DNA from 4 places in the Streptomyces sp. NPDC028991 genome. Region 1 is predicted to be linked to each of the others. Evidence: riboswitches for the same ligand, from Rfam matches in the RefSeq annotation. Region 1 holds a riboswitch; each other region holds the start of a gene.
What was found. Region 1 has a riboswitch for cyclic di-AMP ahead of ACZ4V1_RS05005 (transglycosylase SLT domain-containing protein). Riboswitches for the same ligand answer to the same signal wherever they lie in the genome.
Positions count from the first base shown of each region.

Region 2: it holds a riboswitch for cyclic di-AMP, as region 1 does, so the genes downstream of both, ACZ4V1_RS09505 (C40 family peptidase) here and ACZ4V1_RS05005 (transglycosylase SLT domain-containing protein) in region 1, are expected to answer to the same signal.
Region 3: it holds a riboswitch for cyclic di-AMP, as region 1 does, so the genes downstream of both, ACZ4V1_RS10285 (M23 family metallopeptidase) here and ACZ4V1_RS05005 (transglycosylase SLT domain-containing protein) in region 1, are expected to answer to the same signal.
Region 4: it holds a riboswitch for cyclic di-AMP, as region 1 does, so the genes downstream of both, ACZ4V1_RS05960 (C40 family peptidase) here and ACZ4V1_RS05005 (transglycosylase SLT domain-containing protein) in region 1, are expected to answer to the same signal.

Region 1 is NZ_JBVHVP010000002.1:203,161-206,625, forward strand. Features, by position in the region: gene ACZ4V1_RS05000 (HAD family hydrolase) at 107-916, shown strand; gene ACZ4V1_RS05005 (transglycosylase SLT domain-containing protein) at 1,013-1,513, opposite strand; cyclic di-AMP (ydaO/yuaA leader) riboswitch at 1,519-1,686, opposite strand; gene ACZ4V1_RS05010 (polyprenyl synthetase family protein) at 2,376-3,386, shown strand.
Region 2 is NZ_JBVHVP010000003.1:411,715-415,179, forward strand. Features, by position in the region: gene ACZ4V1_RS09495 (ATP-dependent Clp protease proteolytic subunit) at 63-698, shown strand; gene ACZ4V1_RS09500 (hypothetical protein) at 706-1,014, shown strand; cyclic di-AMP (ydaO/yuaA leader) riboswitch at 1,385-1,529, shown strand; gene ACZ4V1_RS09505 (C40 family peptidase) at 1,533-2,006, shown strand; gene ACZ4V1_RS09510 (ATP-binding protein) at 2,097-2,591, opposite strand; gene ACZ4V1_RS09515 (helix-turn-helix domain-containing protein) at 2,806-3,465, shown strand, end outside.
Region 3 is NZ_JBVHVP010000004.1:18,697-22,161, forward strand. Features, by position in the region: gene ACZ4V1_RS10280 (aldo/keto reductase) at 1-164, opposite strand, end outside; gene ACZ4V1_RS10285 (M23 family metallopeptidase) at 336-1,370, opposite strand; cyclic di-AMP (ydaO/yuaA leader) riboswitch at 1,381-1,538, opposite strand; gene ACZ4V1_RS10290 (PP2C family protein-serine/threonine phosphatase) at 1,782-2,993, opposite strand; tRNA gene ACZ4V1_RS10295 (tRNA-Met) at 3,175-3,248, opposite strand; gene ACZ4V1_RS10300 (dihydrofolate reductase family protein) at 3,304-3,465, opposite strand, start outside.
Region 4 is NZ_JBVHVP010000002.1:391,172-394,636, forward strand. Features, by position in the region: gene ACZ4V1_RS05955 (tellurite resistance/C4-dicarboxylate transporter family protein) at 1-722, opposite strand, end outside; gene ACZ4V1_RS05960 (C40 family peptidase) at 750-1,940, opposite strand; cyclic di-AMP (ydaO/yuaA leader) riboswitch at 1,948-2,125, opposite strand; gene pcrA (DNA helicase PcrA) at 2,376-3,465, shown strand, end outside.

The sequences.
Region 1 (3,465 bases):
TGCGCACTCGTGCCGTACTCGTGCGGACTCGTGCCGACCTCGCGCGTCCTCGTTCGGAAGCGATCGCGGGTGAGTCGGACAGGTGCGGTGTCCGTATTCTCTGATCATGGACCGCACCGCGTATTCACTCGTCGCCACCGACCTCGACGGCACGCTGCTCCGCGGCGACGACACCGTGTCCGACCGGTCACTGGCCGCGCTGACGCGGGTGGCCGAGGCCGGTGCGCGGCATCTGGTGGTGACCGGGCGGCCGGCGCCCCGGGTGCGGTCCCTGCTCGACCGCCTCGGCTGCACGGGGCTCGCGGTGTGCGGCCAGGGCGCGCAGGTGTACGACGCCGGCGCACACCGGATGCTGTGGTCGGTCACCCTGGAACGGGAGCTGGCCGAGACCGCGCTCGGCAAGATCGAGGCCGAGGTGGGGCAGGTGCACGCCGCGGTCGACCAAGACGGCGTCGACGGCCTGACGCTCATCGAACCGGGCTACCTGATGCCCCACCCGACGCTGCCCGCGGTGCGGGTCGAGCGGCGCGACGAGCTGTGGAGCGCGCCGATCAGCAAGGTGCTGCTGCGCCACCCCGACCTGACCGACGACGAGTTGGCGGCGACGGCACGCGCGGTGGTGGGCTCCCTCGCCACGGTCACCATGTCGGGGCCGGGGACGGTGGAGCTCCAGCCGTGCGGCATCACCAAGGCGACCGGCCTCGCGATGGCCGCCGAGCGCCTGGGGCTGGGCCGGCGGCGGACGATCGCCTTCGGCGACATGCCGAACGACATCCCCATGTTCGACTGGGCGGCGCACGGCGTCGCCATGGCCGGCGCCCACCCCGAACTCAAGGCGGTGGCCGACGAGGTCACCACGACGAACGAGGACGACGGCGTGGCCGTCGTCCTCGAGCGGATCTTCGGAACCTCTTAGTACGCCTCGGCGCGGCTCAGTACGCCTCGGCGCAGCTCAGTGCGGTGCGGCGCAGTTCGGTGCGGCTCCGCGCAGCCCGGTGCGGTTCCGCGCGGATCAGTACGCGCCGAAGACGTTGTCCATCGAGCCGTACCGGTCGGCCGCGTAGTTGCAGGCGGCGGTGATGTTGGCGACCGGGTCGTACGGGTCCCAGGAGGTGCCGGGCACGTGGTACGCCTGGAAGGTCGGGTCGATCACCTGGAGCAGGCCCTTGGACGGGGTGCCGTTGATGGCGTTGATGTCCCAGTTGTTGATGGCGAGCGGGTTGCCGGACGACTCCCGCATGATGTTGCGGTGAATGCCCTCGTACGACCCGGGGATGCCGTGCTGCGCCATGACGTCGAGCGACTCCCGGATCCAGCCGTCGAGGTTGTCCGGGTACGTCGTCGCCGCCGTGGTGGCGGACGCGGCGGAGGTGGTGGCGGCCGGGGTGGCCGCGGAGGCGCTGGTGGCGCCGATGAGCGGCAGGGCGAGCACTGCGGCGCCGGTGCCGGCCACCGCGAGCTTCCGGGCGAGGCGGGCGGTGCGGGCGTGACGGTTCTGACCGTTGGCAGACATGCTTGAGTCCCTCTCCTTACGCCTGCGAGGTGAGCTGTCGGGTTCGGGCGGGGAGGTGCCCGGCCGGGCCCTGACGGGCACGGCTTCACCCCAAGCCGCTCCGGTGGTGACCGGTGCGGCGACTTACCTGGGTCCCCCGCTCCTGCCTGCGAGTTTGTTGGCGGATGACTGTGTGACCGGGCGGTGGCAGGATTCGGCGTCCGCCCGACAGGCCGGGAACGTATGCGAGAGCAGATGTCCGAAACAAGTGCAGGAATCACCCAACAGTCCTGTTGACCTTGGTCTGGGGTGTTTGAGGCGCTTGATCCTTTGCGGCTGCCAAGGCTCAACTGGCTTGCGGCGCAAAGGGAGGGCACAGCCGGCGGCGGGGTTGCCTACAGGTGTGCGGGAGTGAGCCAACTCACTGGCCTCAACAAGGATGGCAAATCGGGCATTCAGGCCAACAGGGAGCCAATCGGCCGTAGGCCGGGAGGGCTTCGGATGCCGGCCGGCGGCCGGATGGGCTCGCCGTCGTGCGCGCCCCGTCTCTCGCCTCGCCCTGAGCGGTGTTTCGGCGCGCCGTGCGGGCATCCGTTCGAGGTGAGGGTGGAGTGCGCCGAGTGGGTGACGTATTCGCAGTGCGGGCCGTTGGGGGGAGTGATGTGATCTTCCGTGGCGGGTTCCGGCCCTGGCGATGTCGATCAATGTCTGCTCATATCACCTGATCAAAAACATACTGTGCATGATCTGATACCGACCGGCCTGTAACGGTGGGCGCTCGCGGTGATCGAAAGGTGACCGGATACGCTGACTTGAGTGGTGGCAGCGACCTATCGACAAACCAGGTAATCGCCAGTAGACACCAGCAGACAGGAGACCCCTCGTGACCGTCGTCGGGCCGTTCGGGCTGAGCGTGCGGGACCAGGCTCTGGAAGCCGATGTCCAGGCCGGATTGGTTGCTGTCGAGGAAGGGTTGCTTGAGGCAACCAAGAGCGAGGTTCCGTTCATCACGGAGGCCGCCCAGCACCTGGTGCGAGCCGGCGGCAAACGTTTCCGGCCACTGCTGGTGATGCTCTCCGCCCAGTTCGGCGACCCCTACGCCCCCGGGATCGTGCCCTCGGCCGTCGTCGTGGAGCTGACCCACCTCGCCACCCTCTATCACGACGACGTGATGGACGAGGCCGCCGTGCGGCGTGGCGTATCCAGTGCCAACACCCGCTGGGGAAACTCGGTCGCCGTCCTCACCGGCGACTTCCTGTTCGCCCGCGCCTCGCAGATCCTCGCCGACCTCGGGCCCGAGGCGGTCCGCGTGCAGGCCCTGGCGTTCGAGCGGCTCGTCACCGGCCAGATCCTGGAGACGGCGGGGCCCCAGGACGGCCGGGACCCGGTCGACCACTACCTGGACGTGCTGGGCGGCAAGACGGGCTCGCTGGTGGCGGTCTCCTGCCGGTTCGGGGCGATGATGTCCGGCGCCGACGAGACGGTCGTGGACGTGCTGACCCAGTACGGCGAGCGGCTCGGTGTCGCCTTCCAGCTCGCGGACGACGTCCTGGACATCGCCTCCGACTCCCACGAGTCGGGGAAGACGCCCGGGACCGACCTGCGCGAGGGAATCCCGACCCTCCCGGTGCTGCGGCTCCGGGAGCGGGCGGCGCGGCTCGGGCTCGCCGAGGACATCGCGCTGTGCGAGCTGCTGGACTCCGACCTGAGCGACGACGCGCGGCACGCGGAGGCGCTGCGGCTGCTGCGCGCCCACCCCGCGCTGGAGCAGGCGCGGCAGGACACCATCCGGTACGCCAAGGACGCCCGGGCGGCGCTGGCCCCGCTCAGGGAGTGCGAGGCGAAGGCCGCGCTGGTGGAGCTGTGCGACGCCGTGGTGCACCGGGCCGGCTGAACGCCCGGCCGCGTACCCCGCCCCCTACGGGCCGGGGGAGTCGCGGCCCCTCCGTGTCATCCCGCAGGAGTAGGCGGAG
Region 2 (3,465 bases), on a different contig from region 1:
CCTGTACATTTTTTACAGAGGTAGTGCAGCCGAAGACGTTCCGTCACGAGGAGGGGTCCGCCATGACCCGACCGTCCGCCCGTCACGTCCTGCCCGAGTTCACCGAGCGCACGAGTACCGGGAGCCGGACGACGGACCCGTACTCGAAACTACTGGAGGAGCGGATCGTCTTCCTCGGGACGCCGATCGACGAGACCTCGGCGAACGACGTGATGGCGCAGTTCATGCACCTGGAACACCAGGCCCCGGACCGGGACATCGCGCTGTACATCAACTCGCCCGGCGGCTCCTTCACCGCGATGACGGCGATCTACGACACGATGCGCTATGTCACCTGCGATGTGGAGACGACCTGCCTCGGACAGGCCGGCACGTCCGCCGCGGTGCTGCTGGCGGCGGGCACGCCCGGCAAGCGCGCCGTACTGCCGGGCGCACGAGTGGTCATCCGTCAGCCCGCGCTCACCGACCCGGTGGAGGGACAGGCCAGCGACCTGGCCATTCAGGCCGGCGAGTTGACCCGCGTCCGCGCCCGCCTGGAGGAGATCCTCGCGCGGCACACGGGCCGCAGCCCGGAGCAGGTGAGCGCGGACATCGAGCGGGACACCGTCATGGACGCGCAACAGGCCCTGGAGTACGGCCTGGTCGACCGCATCGTGGCCGGCCGCACGATCCCGTCCGCGGCACCCGGCGCGAGGTGACCCACCGATGCTGCCACCGGAGCTGCCGCCCCTGCCCGCCCTGACCCGCGCGGAGGCCGAGCTGATCGACCGGTACCTGGACGTCGTCGACCAGCTCGGCCGCATCAACCCCGCACGGGACGGCGACACCTACCGTGGGCTGCGGGCGGCCCAGGCGCTGGTCGCCAAGGCGACCGCCCTGCGCGACGCACTGGCGCTGATGCACCGGCGGGGCGAGACGGAACTGCACGCCGCCACCCTGACCCGGGCGCTGCGCGTACTGGACGGTGAACGGCGGACGGCACGCGTCAGCCTGCCGCCGCTTTCCGAAAGCTGAGGCGCCACGAGCCGAAACGGACCAAAAGGCGTACCCCCTTTCGGCGTAGCAACACCTCGGATTTCCGGCCGGCCCGGCTTGCGCGATCCCCGCGCCCGAACAGCGGAATGAGTCACTCCGCCGCTGGTCCCGGTGTCCGCAACGCACTCGACGATGACTCGAACGCAGCACCGCCCACCCGAACGGGTGAGTGGTGAGTAACAACACAAAGGGCACGTTCCGTTGGGATTTTCCCATGGGGCGAGACAAGATCCGTGACTGACGACAAGCCCCCGCCGCAGCGGCGGGGCGGTCCGGGCGGACGCCGAGTCCTGCCGCCGCCCGGACGACCGGTCGACAGGAGTGGATCGGCAGGAGTGGAGGACCCGAGCACAACGGGTCGCCGGAACGGTCGTCTCCGCGGGAGACGCGCCGGGCCGAGCAGCCCTTGGGGTGAAGCCGCACTCGTGTGGCCGGGCAACTTCGCCAGCCCGAATCCGACAGGTCATCCTTCACAGGCGGCTGACGAAGGGTTGCGCATGTCTGCGCTGAATCGTGTCCCGTCGATGATGGCCCGTGCCGGTACGGCCTCGGCCCTCACCCTCGCCGCCGTCGGCGGTTCCGTAGTGGTCCCCGGCGTCGCCTCCGAGGCGGCCGCCGCGAGCCATGCGACGAAGGCCCTCAAGATCGCTGCCTCCAAGAAGGGCGCGCCATACAAATGGGGCGCCGTCGGACCAAGCAGGTTCGACTGCTCGGGGCTGACCCTGTATTCGTTCAAGAAGGCCGGCAAGAAGCTGCCGCGCACCGCCGCCCAGCAGTACAACAAGACCCGTCACATCTCCGCCAAGAACCGCAAGACCGGGGACCTGGTGTTCTTCCACTCGGGCCGGAGCGTCTACCACGTCGGCATCTACGCCGGAAAGGGGAAGATCTGGCACGCCCCGAAGACCGGGGACGTGGTGCGTCTGCAGAAGATCTGGACCGGCAGCGTCTGGTACGGCCGGGTCAAGTAGCGCGCCCGAGGGGGTGACGGTGCCCTGACCCGCCGTCACCCCCTCGGGTGCGCGGTATCCGCATGCGGTGCGCCGGGGGCCGTCGGCGCCTCACCGCTGGGTCCCCTGCCTTCCCACGGCCCGTCCGACGGCCGTGGCCGCCGGTTCGGCGGGCACCGGGCCGCCCGGTGGCGCCCAGGGAAATTCGACGGAGATGGTCTTGCCACCCTCCCGGGTGGGCCGCACTCTCAGCTTGCCGCCGCATTCCGCCGTCAGCCAGCGGATGATCACCATGCCCCGGCCGTTGTCCTGCTGGACGGCGGCGGGCAGGCGCTTGGGAAACCGCGGATGGCTGTCGGTGACGCCGATGCGCAGCCGCTCGTCGCGGTCGAGCACGAGGCCCACGGTGAAGGTGGGTGACTGCCCGAACGTGTGCTGGACCGCGTTGGTCGTCAGCTCGGAGACGATGAGCCGGACGGTTTCGGACAGGTCGGTGTCCGGCGGCAGACCCCACTCCGCCAGGGTGCCGACCACATAGGTACGCGCTGCGGCCACCGAGGCGGGTTCGCTCGGCAGAGTGACGGATGCTTCCAGGTGGTCTGCCATGGCGACGTCGTCCCTTTCCCACGGGACCGCAGCCGGACACGGAGCGGATGGTTCGAGTACGGTCCCGGACTGGTGCTTCGCCGCCAGAGTGCCATCACAAGGCTCGTGAAGGGCGGCGATCCACCAAGATATGCATATATCTGTCGCTCGAAGCGGTGAACTCTGCGACGGCAGAGCGTATTTGGGCGACTCACAGGGAGTAAAGGAGTGGCCCATGCAGCACGGCCCCGTGGTGCGCCGTCGGAAGCTGGGCGCGGAACTGCGCGCCCTGCGCACGTCGGCGGGGATCACCAGTGGCGAGGCGGCCCGGCTGGTGGGCTGGCACCAGTCGAAGGTCAGCCGGATCGAGACCGGGACGAGCGGGGCGAAACCGGCCGACGTACGGTTACTGCTGGACGCCTACGGCGTGGCCGACGACCAGCTGCGGGAGCTGCTGGTGATGCTGGCCGGCTCCGACGACTCGGGGGGCCGCAACCACTGGTGGCACGCCTACCGAGGGGTACTGCCGCCGACCTACCGCGATTTCATCAGCCTGGAGTCCCAGGCCAGCGCGATGCGCACGCTGGAGACCACGGTGGTCCCCGGACTCCTGCAGACACCGGAGTACGCCCGCGCGGTGACGCGCGCCGCGGCGGACGGGCTGCCCGAGGAGCGCCTCGACACGCTGGTGGAGGTCCGGCTGGCCCGGCAGGACGTGCTGCGGGCGCAGCCGCCGCTCCGGCTGAGCGCGGTCCTGGACGAGGCGGTGCTGCGCCGGGAGGTGGGCGGACCCGGCGTCATGGCCCGTCAGCTGGCGCGACTGGTCGAGGCCGCCCGCCTCCCCCATGTCCGGCTCCAGGTACTGCCGTTCGCCGCCGGGGCGCACATCGGTGTC
Region 3 (3,465 bases), on a different contig from region 1:
GAGTAGGAGTCGGCGGTGTCGAGGAAATTGCCGCCCGCGGCCGTGTAGGCGTCGAGGACGGCGAAGGAGGTGTCCTGGTCGGCGGTCCAGCCGAAGACGTTGCCGCCGAGGGCGAGCGGGAAGACCTCCAGGTCGGAGGAGCCGAGTTTGCGCAGAGAAGTCATGTCCTGCGTCAACGACCGTACTGGACGGGGCGATTCCGGAAACGGGGCAAAGTTCCCGCAAACCGCCCATCGCGCACCGGCAGCCCTGACGTCGGGGGGACGCCGTCAGGACCGCCGGGGATCAGCGGAGACGGGCAGCGCGCGAGGCGGGAATCGGGGGTGAGGCGGGAATCAGGGGGTGAGGCCCTTGCTCTGCAGCCACGCCATCGGGTCGATACCGCCACCGCCGGCCGTGTGGACCTCCATGTGGAGGTGGGCGCCGGTGACGTTGCCGGTGGCGCCGACACGGCCGATGACGTCACCGGTGGTGACCTTCTGGCCGACGCTGACGCTGATGGAGGACTGGTGGGCGTACCAGACCTCGGTGCCGTCGTCGAGGGTGAGCACGGTCTTGTATCCGTACGACCCGTCCCAGCCGGCCGACGTGATCGTGCCGCTGTGCACCGCCTTGAGCAGCGTGCCCGTGGGGGCGGCGAAGTCGAGGCCGGTGTGGTGGCCGGAGGACCAGTAGGCGCCGGCCTGGCCGAAGGTGGAGGAGATCGTGTACGAGGAGGTCGGCAGCGTGTACTGCTTGGCCAGCTGCGCGAGCCGCTCGGCCTCGGCCTTCTTCGCGGCCTCCTCCTCCGCCTTCTTCTTGGCGGCGGCGGCCTTGGCCTCGGCCTCCTTCTCCGCCTTGGCGGCGGCTTCCGCTGCCTTCTTCTCGGCGGCGGCCGCGGCTTCGGCGGCGGCCTTGGTCTCGACCTGGGCCTGCTGCTGCTCGGCCTGCGCCAGGATCCGGGCGCGCAGCGACTCGCCGGCGTCGGTGGTGCTCTCCGAGGTGGTGTCGGCGGAGACCGTGGCGATGCTGCTGAGCGGGGTGGTGGAACCCTCCGGCTCCGGCTCCTCCTCGTCGGAGATGAGCGAGCCGACGTTCGGCAGGTCCGGCACGGAGATCGACACCGGCGGCTTGCCGGTCTGCGCGCTGGCCATGCCGCCCGCGCCGACCGCGGCTATGACACCGACGCCGAGGACGGTGGAGCTGCGGGCGAGTCCGCCGCGCTGCTTGGCGACGCGGTGCCGGCCGCGTACGGGGCGGATGGAGTCCGCGGTGGGATTCCACTCCTCCCAGGGGCCCTCTTCGGTGCGGTAGCCGTCGTAGCCGAAGGTGTCGGTGTCGTGCCCGCTGGGCACGAACGGGGCCTCGGGGGCAGGCCGGTTGGACGCCACGTGGGCGTACTCCTTTCCTTCCTTTCGCCTACCGGGTTAGCTGACGGGTTCGGAGCAGGAAGGTCTCCTACGCGCGTATATCCGCCGTGTCTCCACGGCGTCGTACGAGCGATTCACCCCAATGTGGTGGTTCCCCGGTTCCCTTGCGGGATTCGGCGCGTGCGCACGGAGCCGCCTTCTGTGACGGCTGGGACGACCGCGCTGCGTTATCGAACGTTAATAGACGTGAGGCTCGGATTCCAAGCCGTTCCTCTTGATCATTAACGAATCCGGCCGGGACGTACGCCTCGTGACCGGTGAAAACCGGGCGAGTTGACCGGCTCTCGGTATTCCCCCTTCCATCACAAATTTCTGACGGTGTATCAGTTGTTATGCGGAGGGCGGTCGGTCCGTCACGTCCGGTGATATCGATCAAGGTCGTCGTACGGCGAGCAGTGCCATGTCGTCGGCCATGCCGCCCCCGGAGTGCCGGCGCACGTCGTCGGCGAGGGTGTCGAGCAGTTCCACCGGGTGCCGGAACACCCGGCCGGCCAGCCGGACGTGCGGATCGTAGAACTCCCCCCGCGTGTCCCGTGCTTCCGACAGCCCGTCGGTGTACAGCAGCAGCGTGGCCCCACCGGGGAACTCGGCCTCCTCCGCACGGTCGGGCCACACGCCCAGCTCCCCCATGCCGAGCGGCAGCGCCGACTCGCGGGCGGGCAGCGGCCGCAGGGTGCCGTCGGCGTACAGCAGCAGGGGCGGCGGATGGCCGCGGTTGACGATGCGTACGGTCCCGTCGCCGTGCGGGAGTTCGGCGAGCACGGCGGTGGTGAACCCCTCGAAGGCGTCCAGCCCCTCCCGCCGGGTGCCCTCGCGGGCCAGCGCCCGCTCCAGCCGTTGCGCCACCGCCTCCAGGGTCGCCTCCTGCTCGGCGGCCTCCCGGAAGGCGCCGATCACGACGGCGACGGCGGCCACCGCGCCCATGCCCTTGCCGCGCACGTCGCCGACGATGAGCCGGATGCCGTGCGAACTGTCCTGCACCGCGTACAGATCACCGCCGATGAAGGCGTCGGCCTGCGCGGCCTCGTAGCACGCGGCGATCTCGAAACCGCCGATCCGCTCGGCGGGCTCCGGCAGCACGGCCCGCTGGGCGGCCTCGGCGATCTCGCGGACGGAGACGAGACGCTCGCCGGTGCGGCGGACGAAGCCGTTCACGAGTACGGCGAGCACGGCGACCGTGGCGATGGTGATCAACTCGGTGAGCGAGTCGACGTAGTGGATGACGCCCTTGCCGAGCTGCAGTCCGACGACGGCGGCCACCACGGCCAGGCCGGTGAGCGCCGTGCCGCGCCGTGAGTAGACCGGGGCGGCGACCAGGGGCGCGGCCGTGTAGAGGGGGCCCGCGGTGAAGTACCTCGGGGTGAAGATGTCGTACAGGATGGCGACGACGATCAGCAGCACGGGGAGCAGGCGTAAGAAGGTCCGCCCGTACGAGGCCCGCCACCGCCGCACCGGCCCCGTGGCCTCGGTGACCGGCAGGGGCTCCGGCCGGTCACCGAGGCCGGGGTCGGGCACGGGATCGCGGGGAAGCCGGCCGCCGGCCCGGGCGTAGGCTCCCTCGTCGTCCACGTCACCTGGCCGCACCACTCGTCTCCCGCCACCCCGCACGTCCGCGCCGCTTGCCGTCCCGTCCCCCAGGTTTCCCGGAGCGGGGGCGGGGGGCGAGCCGTGGGGGCCGGTCGGGTGAGGGTGGCGGGTGCCGGGATCACGTCCGTGAACGCACCGAAGGCCGGAATCCTCATGGATTCCGGCCTTCGGCCTTGAGTAGCGGGGACAGGATTTGAACCTGCGACCTCTGGGTTATGAGCCCAGCGAGCTACCGAGCTGCTCCACCCCGCGCCGTTGTGTCTCTACTGTACGTCATCCCGGGGGTGGAATGCACATCCGTATCCCCCTACCCCTCCAGGTGGCGGTTCGGCGCCTTCGCCCGCTGCTCGTACTCCGGCAGTACGACGACGCCGGCGCCCCCGGCCGCGAGCACCCCGCTGCCGTCGGCCCCCGGCACGAAGGTGTCCGGCTCGCGCCAGGCCGTGACCACGCGGCGCACCCCGGCGTC
Region 4 (3,465 bases), 190 kb from region 1:
AGGAAGACGGTCACGTCGTGCAGGACCGCGTAGTCGTCGTTGTTCCACAGGTACATGCCGGTCCCGGCCGCCGCCAGCAGTTTGGCGCCGGCGAGGGCCGAGATGGCGAGCGCGCCGCCCGCCACCCAGTGGTCCCCGGACCCCCGGGCCACCTGCCGCAGGTCGAAGCGGAACAGCGCGATCAGGTAGAGCACGATCCCCAGCCAGAACGGCACCAGCGACGCGTACGCCAGCCAGGGCGTCGAGGTGGCCGCGGCCAGCGTGGCGCCCAGCACGGCCAGCCCCTCCGTGGCCACGCAGCCCAGGAACACGGCGCCCGGCATCCTGCGCCCCCAGTGGGTGACGACCAGGAGCAGCAGCCCCGGCCACAGCAACGCCGCCAGCACCAGCAGCGCCGCCGCCACGGGTGACCAGCCGAAGAGGGAGAAGCGGGTACCGAGCACGGTCGTCGCGGCGACGGCGGTGAGCGCGCCCGGCGTCCCGGCCCGCGTCACCCACTGCGCGCGCTCGACCAGCAGCAGGTAGACGAAGTTCGCCGCCAGCGTCAGCCAGGCGGCGCAGGCCAGGACCAGGGCGATCCGGGACAGGACCTCGTGACCCGTCAGGTGCAGGGCGACCGACAGGATGCCGGTCGCCATGACCGCGGCCCCGGCGGCCGGCGGACGCTGAGCCCACCAGGCGCGCAGAGGGTAGGGAAAGGCGGGGGAGGTGCCGGATGACATGCGCCCGATGCTAGAGAGCCCCGCGCGTCAGGCCGGGCGCACCACGCTGTGGATCGACGACTCGCCGTCGTAGTAGATCGACTCCTCACGGACGTACGCGCCCGGCTTCGGGGCGTGGATCATCATGCCGTTGCCGATGTAGAGGCCGACATGGCTGAGGTCGTCGTAGAAGAAGACCAGGTCACCGGGCTGGGCCTGGGCGACCGGGACCGTCGTGCCCGCGTCGACCTGGTCGTAGGTGGTGCGCGGCAGGGTCACGTCGGCGGCCTTCCAGGCGGCCTGGGTGAGCCCCGAGCAGTCGTAGGAGCCGGGGCCCGTGGCGCCCCACACGTACGGCTTGCCGATCTGTGCGCGGGCGAAGGCGAGCGCCTTCTCGGCCTTGGTGCCGTAGGAGGAGTCCGGCGTGGTGGACCCGGTTCCCGTACCGGTGTCGCCGGAGCCGGATGATCCGGGGGTGTCCGCGGCGGCGTCGCTCTCCTGCCGCGCCGCCCGCTCCTGCCGCTCCCGCTCCTCGGCCTGCCGCTTGGCGAGTTCCGCGGCCTTGCGGGCGGCCTCCTCCTGCTTCTTCTTCTCGATCGCCGCGAGCCGGGCCTTCTCCTCGGCGGTCAGCTCCGACAGCAGCTCCCGCGCGGTGGCGAGCTTCTTCTGGACGGTGGCCTTGGCGGTCTTGAGGTCGCTCTGCGACTCGGTGAGCGTCTCGAGGCTCTCGGTGGCCTCGCGGCGCTTCTCCATCGTCTCGGACTGCTGGGTGGCGTAGTCGTCGACCGCGTCCTTCTGGCGGCCGGTGAGCCGGTTCAGCAGGTGATTCCGGTCGACGTAGTCCTGCGGCGAGTCCGCGAGCAGGACTGTCGCGGTCTCCGGGATCGAGGCGCCCGTACGGTACTGCGCGGAGGCGAAGGAGCCGAGCTCCTCGCGCGCCTCGTTCAGTTTCTGGGTGCGCTTGGCGACGTCGTCGAGCAGGGTGTCGACGCGTTTGCGCTGCTTGGTGGTCTTCTCCTTGGCCGCGTTGTACTTCTCCGTCGCCGACCCCGCCTGGCGGTACAGGTCGTCGACCTTCTTCTCGACCTCTTCGAGGCTCGGCCTGTCGTCGTCCGACGGTGCCGCGGTGGCCGTCTGGGACAGCAGGGCGACGGAGGTGAGGGCCGCCGTGGCGAGGGCGGGGGGCCGTATTCCTGCGACGCGCGTACCGGTGGGACGCGACTTGCGGTGCGACGCCAAGGAGGCGACTCCTTCCACGCTCCGCCTACCGGGTTAGCTGTCGGGTTCGGGCGGTGGTTCGGAAGGTTTGCCCTACGGCGGGTCCGCCCCGTCGGGGGCGGTACGGCCGATTCACCCCAAGGTTCTCGGTTGGGTCCCCGGCTCCGGGCGCCGTGCGGGCACACCGGACTCGGCGGAGGCCGCGCGGCCCGGCGACGTTCGCCGGAGGGGGTCGTGCGGCCTGTCCGAACCGTAGCCAACTCGTGTGGCGGCTGTGAAGGTTGGTGGGTGATATGCCCGATACATTTTCGTGACCTCCGGGTGGGGCCGCCTCCCGGCCACCGCGCGGTCACTCTTCGTGGTCCGCTCTGTCGCAGCGCGTGCTCATGGCGGGATACCGGCCATTCTCCGGGGTGGCGCCGGGTTGTCGGTGGGGCGCCCTAGACTCGGAGAGCGATGAGCAGCCTCTTTGACGACAGCTTCCTGGCGAGCCTCCAGATCCCCCGCGGTCACGAGGAGGAACCCCCGCCGCCGCCCGACGACGATCACGGACCGGAGCCGGTTCCGCACGATCTGTTCGGCGGGAAGTTCGACGCGCCGCCGGACCGGGACGCCCACTACCGGGACGGCGCCCCGCGCCCCGCCCTGGACGCCGCGGCGCTCCTGGAGGGGCTGAACGAGAACCAGCGCGCCGCCGTCGTCCACTCCGGCTCCCCGCTGCTCATCGTGGCCGGCGCCGGCTCGGGCAAGACCCGCGTGCTCACCCACCGCATCGCCCACCTGCTGGCCGAGCGGAGCGTCCACCCGGGCCAGATCCTCGCGATCACCTTCACCAACAAGGCCGCGGGCGAGATGAAGGAGCGCGTCGAGCAGCTCGTCGGCCCGCGTGCGAACGCGATGTGGGTGATGACCTTCCACAGCGCCTGCGTCCGCATCCTGCGCCGCGAGTCGAAGCGGCTCGGCTTCACCTCGTCCTTCTCGATCTACGACGCCGCCGACTCCAAGCGCCTGATGGCGCTCGTCTGCCGCGACCTGGATCTCGACCCCAAGCGTTTCCCGCCCAAGTCCTTCAGCGCCAAGATCTCGAATCTGAAGAACGAGCTGATCGACGAGGAGGACTTCGCCGCCCAGGCCGCCGACGGCTTCGAGAAGACCGTCGCCCAGGCCTACGCCCTCTACCAGTCGCGGCTGCGCGAGGCGAACGCCCTCGACTTCGACGACCTGATCATGACGACGGTCAATCTGCTGCGCGCCTTCCCGGACGTCGCCGAGCACTACCGCCGCCGCTTCCGGCACGTCCTGGTCGACGAGTACCAGGACACCAACCACGCCCAGTACTCCCTGGTCCGCGAGCTGGTCGGCACCTCCGAGCACCCCGTCGACGTGCCGCCCGAGGCCGAGGTCCCGCCCGCCGAGCTGTGTGTCGTGGGCGACGCCGACCAGTCGATCTACGCCTTCCGCGGCGCCACCATCCGTAACATCCTCCAGTTCGAGGAGGACTACCCGGACGCGACGACGATCCTCCTGGAGCAGAACTACCGCTCCA